Regions from separate parts of the Pseudomonas sp. HP_01 genome, predicted to be linked through region 1. Evidence: predicted binding sites of a transcription regulator. Region 1 holds the regulator's gene; the other holds the start of a gene.
What was found. Region 1 encodes FliA, which starts transcription of late flagellar genes. Its sites were predicted from a motif close to CTAAAGTTTNNNNNNNNNNNGCCGNTAA; they were not measured.
Positions count from the first base shown of each region.

Region 2: a site for FliA is predicted at 3,021-3,048, ahead of ACYAR8_RS18340 (methyl-accepting chemotaxis protein). Genes of this name have one in related genera too.

Region 1 covers NZ_JBTOPV010000022.1:45,836-50,663, forward strand. Annotated here, with positions in the region: gene flhA (flagellar biosynthesis protein FlhA) at 1-572, shown strand, start outside; gene flhF (flagellar biosynthesis protein FlhF) at 584-1,927, shown strand; gene fleN (flagellar synthesis regulator FleN) at 2,046-2,879, shown strand; gene fliA (RNA polymerase sigma factor FliA) at 2,876-3,619, shown strand; gene ACYAR8_RS13560 (chemotaxis response regulator CheY) at 3,863-4,237, shown strand; gene ACYAR8_RS13565 (protein phosphatase CheZ) at 4,257-4,828, shown strand, end outside.
Region 2 covers NZ_JBTOPV010000034.1:197,293-202,120, forward strand. Annotated here, with positions in the region: gene ACYAR8_RS18325 (ATPase domain-containing protein) at 1-181, shown strand, start outside; gene ACYAR8_RS18330 (ATP-binding protein) at 237-2,288, shown strand; partial or broken gene ACYAR8_RS18335 (methyl-accepting chemotaxis protein) at 2,593-2,955, opposite strand; gene ACYAR8_RS18340 (methyl-accepting chemotaxis protein) at 3,092-4,711, shown strand.

The sequences.
Region 1 (4,828 bases):
AATTGATGGCTCTTCTGGCCAAGGGATCGCCGAAACTGGCGGAAGAACTGGTCCCTGGCGTGCTGTCGCTGTCGGCCCTGCTGAAGGTGCTGCAGGCGCTGCTCGCCGAGCAGGTCCCGGTTCGTGACATCCGCTCCATCGCCGAAGCCATAGCCAACAACGCTGCACGTAGTCAAGATACCGCCGCGCTGGTGGCTGCCGTACGGGTCGGATTGTCCCGCGCAATCGTCCAAAGCATTGTCGGCATTGAGCCGGAGCTGCCTGTGATCACCCTTGAGCCAAGGTTGGAACAGATCTTGCTAAATAGTCTGCAGAAGGCAGGTCAGGGTCAGGAAGAAGGCGTTCTACTCGAACCGAGCATGGCTGAGAAACTTCAGCGCTCGTTGATCGAAGCGGCGCAGCGTCAGGAGATGCAGGGGCAGCCGGTTATTTTGTTGGTCGCAGGTCCGGTTCGCGCCATGTTGTCCCGCTTTGGACGGTTGGCTGTACCGAATATGCATGTTTTGGCTTACCAGGAAATTCCTGACAATAAGCAAGTCACCATCGTAGCGACTGTCGGGCCTAACGGCTGAGGTAGTGAGTCATGCAAGTTAAGCGTTTTTTCGCCGCCGATATGCGACAAGCCATGAAACTGGTTCGCGATGAGCTGGGCGCTGAAGCCGCCATCATCGGGAACCGGCGGATCGCCGGCGGCGTGGAACTGACCGCGGCCCTGGATTACAAGTTGTCTGCGCTGGCCCCACGTGTGCCGAACATCGAACTCGAAGAAGAGCTGCGCAAGACTCAATCGCGCATCGTCACCGCTCAGGCTGAACTGACCCACCGCAGCGAGCTGGACACTGTTGCCAATCGCCAGTTGTTCGTCGGTCTGGCGATGGATGACAGCAAGCAGATCGAACCGACCCTGGAAGAACCGTTCCGCCCGTCGATCCACGCCGCTGTGGCCGCCGAGCGTGCCGAGCGCAACGCCGAGCCTGCCGTAGGCGACCGTGCTTACGAAGCGATGCGCTCCGAATTGAACGGCCTGCGCGAACTGCTGGAAGTCCAGCTGGGCTCGCTGGCCTGGAACCAGCTGCAAGGCAGCCGTCCGCAGCAGGCCAATCTGTGGCGCCGTCTGCAACGCGTCGGCCTCTCCGGCCCGCTGTCCCGCGATCTGCTGGCGATGGTCCCGGAATCCGGTGATCAGGCCCATACCTGGCGCATGTTGTTGGCCCATCTGGCCCGCATGATTGCCACTCCGGACGTCGAGCCGCTGGAAGAGGGTGGTGTGATTGCCATGGTCGGCCCTGCCGGCATGGGTAAAACCACCACGCTGGCTAAACTGGCGGCCCGATATGTGTTGAAATACGGCGCGCAAAATATCGCGCTGGTGAGCATGGACAGTTTCCGCATTGGCGCTCAGGAACAGCTTAAAACCCTGGGCCGGATCCTCAATGTACCGGTCACCCACGTCGACCCGGGCCAGTCCCTGGCACAGGCACTGGAGCCGCTGTTGCGCAAGCGCGTGGTGTTGATCGACACCGCCGGCCTGCAAGCCAGCGATCCGGCACTGCGTCTGCAACTGGAAACCCTCGCCGGCCGTGGCATCAAGGCGCGCAACTACCTGGTGTTGGCAACAACCAGCCAGAAGCAGGTGCTGTCAGCGGCTTATCACAGTTACAAACGTTGCGGCCTGGCCGGGTGCATCCTGACCAAGCTCGACGAAACGGCCAGCCTGGGCGAAGTGCTCAGCCTGGCCGTGACACACGAACTGCCTGTGGCCTATCTGACGGATGGCCCACGGATACCGGACGATCTGCATTTGCCGCGTCGGCACCAATTGGTGAGCCGGGCTGTCAGCGTGCAGATGCAGGAGGAGCCTAGCGAGGAAGCGATGGCGGATATGTTTGCGGATCTTTATCACAGCACCGGCAAGCGCGCGGGCTAGGTAGAGAAAATGACAGTGGAATTTTCCTGCATCGATGGTCTGCCAGGCATTGTTCAGGCACTGAACGTGCAGCCCGACATGTGGCTTAGGTCTAAGCAAGACAAGGTAAACAACTAACATGGGCAGCATGCATCCCGTACAGGTTATCGCGGTAACCGGTGGCAAAGGTGGCGTAGGCAAGACCAACGTTTCAGTGAATCTTTCACTGGCGCTGGCCGAGCTGGGACGTCGCGTCATGCTGCTGGACGCCGATCTGGGTCTGGCCAACGTCGACGTATTGTTGGGCCTGACCCCCAAGCGCACCCTGGCTGACGTCATGGAGGGGCGGTGCGAGCTCCGCGATGTCCTGCTGCAGGGGCCGGGCGGCGTACGCATTGTGCCGGCGGCATCGGGCACCCAGAGCATGGTCCACCTGACCCCGGCGCAGCATGCCGGATTGATTCAGGCCTTCAGTGACATCGGCGACAACCTCGATGTGCTGGTCATCGATACTGCCGCCGGTATTGGCGAATCGGTGGTGAGCTTCGTCCGCGCCGCCCAGGAAGTGCTGCTGGTGGTGTGCGACGAGCCCACGTCGATCACCGACGCCTACGCCCTGATCAAACTGCTCAACCGCGATTACGGCATGAACCGCTTCCGCGTCCTGGCCAACATGGCCCAGAGCCCGCAGGAAGGGCGCAACCTCTTCGCCAAGCTGACGAAAGTCACCGACCGTTTTCTCGACGTGGCCCTGCAGTATGTAGGCGCGGTGCCGTACGACGAGTGCGTACGCAAGGCCGTGCAGAAGCAGCGCGCCGTGTACGAAGCGTTTCCGCGTTCCAAATGTGCCCTGGCGTTCAAGGCCATTGCGCAGAAAGTCGACACTTGGCCGCTGCCGGCGAACCCGCGCGGTCACCTGGAATTTTTCGTAGAGCGCCTCGTGCATCACACCAGCGCAGGGCCCGTCTCATGACAGCAAGTGGCTATCGCATGTACAGCAAATCGTCCAAAGACTCCCAGTATGAGCTGATCGAGCGTTATGCCCCGCTGGTCAAACGAATCGCCTACCACTTGCTGGCGCGTCTGCCAGCAAGTGTTCAGGTCGAGGACTTGATCCAGGCGGGCATGATTGGTTTGCTCGAAGTGTCGACCAAATACGACTCCACCAAAGGGGCCAGCTTCGAGACGTACGCGGGTATTCGTATCCGTGGCGCGATGCTTGACGAAGTGCGCAAGGGGGACTGGGCACCGCGCTCGGTCCACCGCAACACGCGCATGGTCAGCGACGCAATTCGTGCAATTGAAGCAAAAACCGGTCGTGACGCTAAAGATCACGAGGTTGCTGCCGAACTTGAAATGAGTCTCGACGATTATTACGGGATTTTGAACGATACCCTGGGCAGCCGCCTGTTCAGTTTCGACGACCTGTTGCAGGACGGCGAACATGAAGGGCTGCACGAGGACGGCGCGAGCCAGTCCCTCGAACCGTCGCGGGATCTGGAAGACGAGCGCTTCCAGGCTGCGCTGGCCGAGGCCATCGCCAATTTGCCCGAACGTGAACGTCTGGTGTTGTCGCTGTACTACGACGAAGAGCTGAACCTCAAGGAAATCGGTGAGGTCCTGGGGGTCAGCGAATCGCGGGTCAGTCAGTTGCACAGCCAATGCGCAGCGCGGTTGCGCGGTCGTCTTGGCGAGTGGCGCGCACGTTCGTGAATCAGGCGCAGGCCGTGAGGCCTGCGTGTTTTGCTTGTAAGACCGGCTGTGCAAGACGTGAGCGGGAAGCAGAAGAGACATGGCAGGAGTCGGTCGAACCGGGTCGTAGATGATCCGGTTTCGCTGCGCTCGTCCCGGTCGATCAAACCCCCTCTTCATGTTCGGCACAGCCGGTATTGATTGGACGCGCGTTCAGGTGCTGCACGCGTTAAAGACTGCTTGGAGGTCGAATTGGACAAGAACATGAAAATCCTCATCGTTGATGACTTCTCAACGATGCGGCGGATCATTAAAAACCTGTTGCGTGACCTTGGGTTCACCAACACGGCCGAAGCAGATGACGGTCTCACCGCATTGCCGATGCTGCAAAGCGGCGCCTTTGACTTCCTCGTCACTGACTGGAACATGCCCGGCATGTCCGGCATCGACCTGTTGCGTCAGGTGCGTGCCGACGAGCGTCTGCGCAGCCTGCCGGTGCTGATGGTTACTGCCGAAGCCAAGCGTGAGCAGATCATCGAAGCCGCTCAGGCCGGTGTGAACGGCTACGTGGTGAAGCCGTTCACCGCGCAAGTGCTCAAAGAAAAAATCGAAAAGATATTTGAGCGCGTCAATAGCTGATGTCCGCTGCGAGGGCGCTATGGATTCCAAAGATTCGACAATGGGTGACTTTGAGTCAACCCTGAAGAAACACGCACAAGAGCTGGTCGCGAGCCTTGAAAAAGGCAAGTTCGGCGACGCTGTGCAACTGATCCATGAGCTTAACCAGACCCGCGACCGAGGCCTGTATCAGGAAGTCGGCAAACTGACGCGCGAGTTGCACAGCGCGATCGTCAACTTCCAGATCGACCCGAACATGCCGCAGGCCGAGGAGGTCTCCCAGATCACCGACGCCACCGAGCGGCTGTCGTACGTGGTCAGGCTGACCGAAAACGCGGCCAACCGGACCATGGACCTGGTGGAGCAAAGCACGCCGTTGATGCACGGGCTCAGTGATGACGCCAAGGCGTTGAGCGCCGATTGGGGACGCTTCATGCGCCGCGAAATCAGCGCCGAAGAGTTTCGTGATCTGGCCCGCCGCGTCGATGTGTTCCTGACCCGCAGCGAGAAGGAGACGACCGAAGTCTCCGCGCACCTGAACGACATTCTGCTGGCGCAGGATTACCAGGACCTCACCGGTCAGGTGATCAAGCGCGTGACCACGCTGGTCAC
Region 2 (4,828 bases), on a different contig from region 1:
GATATCTGTGCTCAAACATCGAGGTGGCGCACATGAGGATGCCATTCGAGAGCTTCGTATTGATTCAAGAGGGGTACGCGTTGGCGAACCGTTGTCCAATTTCCGAGGGGTTCTGACTGGAACACCCGAGTATTTTGGCGCCGATGTTCCGCTCATGGAAGGTCGAAAGCGTGTTGAGTAAGCGGCTCGCCGATGACAGAAGATTGTTGGCTGTGGCTCCTTTTAAAGGAGACGCGTTGAGTCTGAGCAAGTTATTTGGCGATAAATACCCAGTCCGTATTCATCACGACCTGGTCTCTCTGTCGTTAGCACTGGGTGAGGATACTGGGCTAGTGATACTCACAGAGGAGTGTCTGTCTGGAGATGTGGAGAGCCTCGCAGGCGCCCTGAGTAACCAGCCGGGCTGGTCTGAAATACCCATCATATTGCTTGCATCTAGCAACGGACGCTCGGGAAGAGACACAGAGCTAGCAAGGCGCCGCCTACCTAAATCGGCAGGTCACGTGATCGTTTTGGAAAGGCCTCTTAGCTCAACATCACTCTTGAGCGCTGTAGGTGCCGCGTGGCGCTCTCGTGAGCGCCAATTTGAAATGCGCGAAAGTTTGGATCAACTTGCAAAAGAGCGCAGTCGCCTGAGCATCCTGCTCGAAAATATTCCCGTTGGAGTTTGTTTCATGGACACGGACGGGGCTTCAGTCATCAGCAACCCTCTATATCGCCAGTACGTACCTGGAGGTCTCATCCCCTCCAAGCAACCAGACGGAGCGGCTCGGTGGGTCGCGCTGGATGACCAGGGGAAAATGCTTGAGCCTCAGATGTTCCCGGGTGCTAGAGCATTGAGAGGCGACCCTGCGACGGGAGTAGACTTCTACCGCAGGCTCGACGGCATGCAAGAGTCTTGGATGAGGGTGAGTGCTGTGCCGCTGTATGATGAAACCCATCAGATCATCGGTGCCGCATCGGTCATTGTGGATATTAACGAAGAGAAGCAGGCTGAGCTAAGTCTTCGGCGGTTTAATGAAGAGCTGGAAACTCAGGTAAAGTTGCGTACTAAAGAGCTGAGTCAGGCTGTTGATCTGCTGCAATCAGAAAGTGCAGAAAGAGCCCGCGCCGAGGATCAACTGCGACAGTCCTTGAAAATGGAGGCGGTGGGTCAGCTCACGGGTGGCATTGCACACGACTTTAATAACATGCTCACCGGCGTGATCAGTGCGCTGGACTTGATTAAAGTGCGCATGGCCAAAGGAAGAGTCGATGGCGTTGAGCGATTCATGGATGCCGCGCTGAGTTCAGCGCAGCGAGCGGCGTCGTTGACACACCGATTGCTGGCCTTCTCCCGACGCCAATCACTGGATGCCAATGCGGTTTCTGTCAATCATTTGATAGGATCACTTGAAGACCTGCTTCGAAGAACCGTGACAGAGCAGATTATACTCAAGCTAGACCTATGTGCCGACGAGCCTTGGGTATTGGTCGATACGAACCAATTAGAGAATGCGATTCTTAATCTGGTCATTAATGCCAGAGACGCCATGCCCAATGGCGGAACGATATCCATCGTGACGCAGGTTGAGCCAATACTTGAGCTGAGTACTAATGCTATGGTGACGATACAGGTCAGAGACACTGGCTGTGGTATTGCACCTTCGCTCCTGGAAAAGGTGATGGAGCCATTCTTCACCACAAAGCCCATCGGACAAGGGACGGGCTTGGGATTATCCATGGTGTATGGGTTTGCTAATCAGAGCAAAGGCAGCCTTTCCATCGACAGTGCACTGGGCGTTGGTACAACCGTCTCAATCTCTCTGCCAGAAAACATGAAGTCCGAGCTTGAGAAATCCAGGGATTGCGAAATTGCCGCCATGGGCCAGGGCCAGTGCATCCTCTTGGTCGAAGACGATGATTCTGTGCGATTAATTAACCAGGACGTTCTTGAAGAGCTTGGTTATCGAGTATATGTGGCACGGGACGGTGAGGAGGCATTGAGAGTATTCAATGATCTGGCAGATATAGATCTTCTTCTCACAGACGTAGGTCTGCCTGGCATGAATGGTCGTCAGTTGGCTGAGGTTATGCAGCAACTGAAACCGCGTCTGCCCGTGCTTTTTTTGACAGGTTACGCAGAAGGCGCCTTGGCTAGGGCGGACTTCCTAGGCCCGAGCATGCAGCTTTTGACCAAGCCATACACCTTGGATTTATTGGCTAGTCGAGTAGCGAGCATGCTGGCTGAGGATCAGTTCGTCTCTGATAATTTTGCCGGCTCAGGGTCGATTGCGGGCTCCTATTGACGCTGGGAAACACGGTGTCCATACCTTTTTTAGGATGTGGTAATGCAAAAAAGCCTCGCATTGCTAAGCAGTAAGCGTCGGCCATTACACCTTTTCTGAACACACTCAGTCAGGCTAAATATTGAGATTAGTCGTGTGTACTTTGTAAATTCAGTTTCGCTAGACAGCTAATGTTTGAAACAACCATTCATTACGCTTCAGGCAATCCCGGTTTTTCAGAATTGCCTGGCGATGCGAAAATTTGAGCATTTTTGGCACGTTGCTTTTCAGTGCTGGCTTACCCTCAGTACTCTTAAAGCTTTTGTCACACAACAAATCTGTTAACCAACTGATTCAGGTTCACGGCCAGTTTTGGCATTTCACCGCATGCACTTGCTGTCTGGCTGGCACCCGCGGCGCTCTGAGTTTCCAACTCGCGAATACTGACGAGATTGCGGTCAACCTCGCGCGCAACATGCGACTGCTCCTCAGAGGCCGTGGCGATCATGAGATTACGCTCGTTGATCTGAACAATGGCGCTGGCTATTTGATCCAGCGAGGTACTGGCCTCCTGGGCGACGCCAAGTGATTCGGTCGCTAGGTCTCTGCTCGTATTCATCGCCTTCACGGCCAGATCAGAATCGTTCTGAATGTCAGCGATCATCTGCTCGATTTCCTGGGTCGATAGGCACCCTGCGCCACCATGAAGCATGGTTGGCAGCGCCAAGGCCGATGCTACTTTCGATTACATCCTTAAAGTTTACAACGTTGTTGCCGATAGTCTGTTTAATCTATCAATAACCATTGGAAAATAGGAATTTCGTATGCGCCTTAGAAATCTCAACGTAGCGCCTCGCGCCGCCCTGTTTTTCGCGTTGATTATTGGGTTAGTTTTTGTACTAGGCGTATTCTCAGTCCTGCAAATGGGAAAGCTTAGGGATTCCGAAAAAGACATCGAACTCAACTGGATGGCTAGCATCCGACAAACTGTATTGATGGATAAAGCGACACTCCGCCTTCGGCTCGAATCACAGCGAGCGTTTGCTGACCCTCAGTCTCTTCAAAAGAACCTTGAAAACTTTCCTGGTTACCGTAAAGCGTTCACCGATGCGGTGGCGGGTTATGAGCCTTTGATAGCCAGTGATAAAGAACGTTCGTTCTACACACCCGTAAAAAACAGTGCCGATGCCTACTCTAAAGAGCTGGATATTCTCGAACCGTTGCTGAGGAAGGGTGACATTGCTGCTGCGGTTGAGCTTGGAAAGACCAACATCCGCCCCTTGACGAATACCATGGAGCAGCAGATTAAGGAATTGACGAACTTTAACGACGAAGGTGCTGCACAGGCTGGGCAAAGCGCGACCGATCTCTACAACGGCGGCTTTTGGCTTGTTGTCGGCCTTATAATGGGCGTGGTCATCTTGACGGTTGGATTGGCATCATTGCTGACGAAAAGCATTACTTCTCCGATCAATGATGCACTGACTGTTGCTGAGCGTATAGCCGCCAGTGACCTCTCCAAAGAAGTGTTGGTCAGCGGAACTGATGAAGCAGGGCGACTGTTGAAAGCGCTCGCGCAGATGCAAAAAAACCTGCGCACTACGATCATGCAGATCTCCGATTCGTCCACCCAACTAGCCTCTGCATCGGAAGAGATGACAGCGGTCACTGAAGAGTCAAGTAGGGGGCTTGTCGCACAAAATGACGAGGTCAATCAAGCAGCCACAGCGGTCACCGAAATGAGCGCGGCAGTTGATGAGGTAGCTCGTAATGCGGAGTCAGCGTCCGAAGAGTCAAAGCGTACCCAAGGCTATGCCCAGGTAGGTTTGGAACGAGTCGCTCATACATTGAAGTCTATTCAAAAGCTAAACGGAAACGTTGAAAACACTAGTGAACAAATTCAAGGTTTATCAGATCGTGCTCAGAGCATCAGTAAAGTTGTCGAGGTGATTCGAGCGATTGCCGAGCAGACTAATCTGCTGGCATTGAACGCCGCAATCGAGGCCGCACGAGCTGGCGAGCAAGGTCGGGGATTTGCAGTGGTTGCTGACGAAGTAAGGGCATTGGCTCATCGCACCCAGGCGTCTACGCAGGAAATTGAGCAGATGATTGCGGCCATTCAGAACGATTCTGATCTGGCTGTTCAAGCCATGAGCATGAGCAGAGAGCTAGCGAACGAGTCGCTTGGCGTCGCTCAAGAGGCCAGTACCTCACTTGATCAGATATCAACGGCCATTTCTCAAATAAATGAACGCAACCTCATGATCGCGACGGCCTCTGAAGAGCAATCACATGTCGCCCGTGAGGTTGACCGAAATCTGGTCAGCATTCGCGAGCTGGCGACCCAGAGTGCTGCAGGTGCCAGCCAGACAGCTAGTGCGTGCGGTGAAATGTCAAAATTGGCTGTTGATCTGAATCAGTTGGTTAACCGATTCGTAGTGTGAATTAGGAGTTGCTTACCCAAGCTCCGAGCTTGGCGCGCTCTTGGCCTACTAGGTCTTCTAGGATTTAGAATAGCGGCGGCGTCGTGGCTGCATTGGAAGACCCGCTTAAAAGGCTAG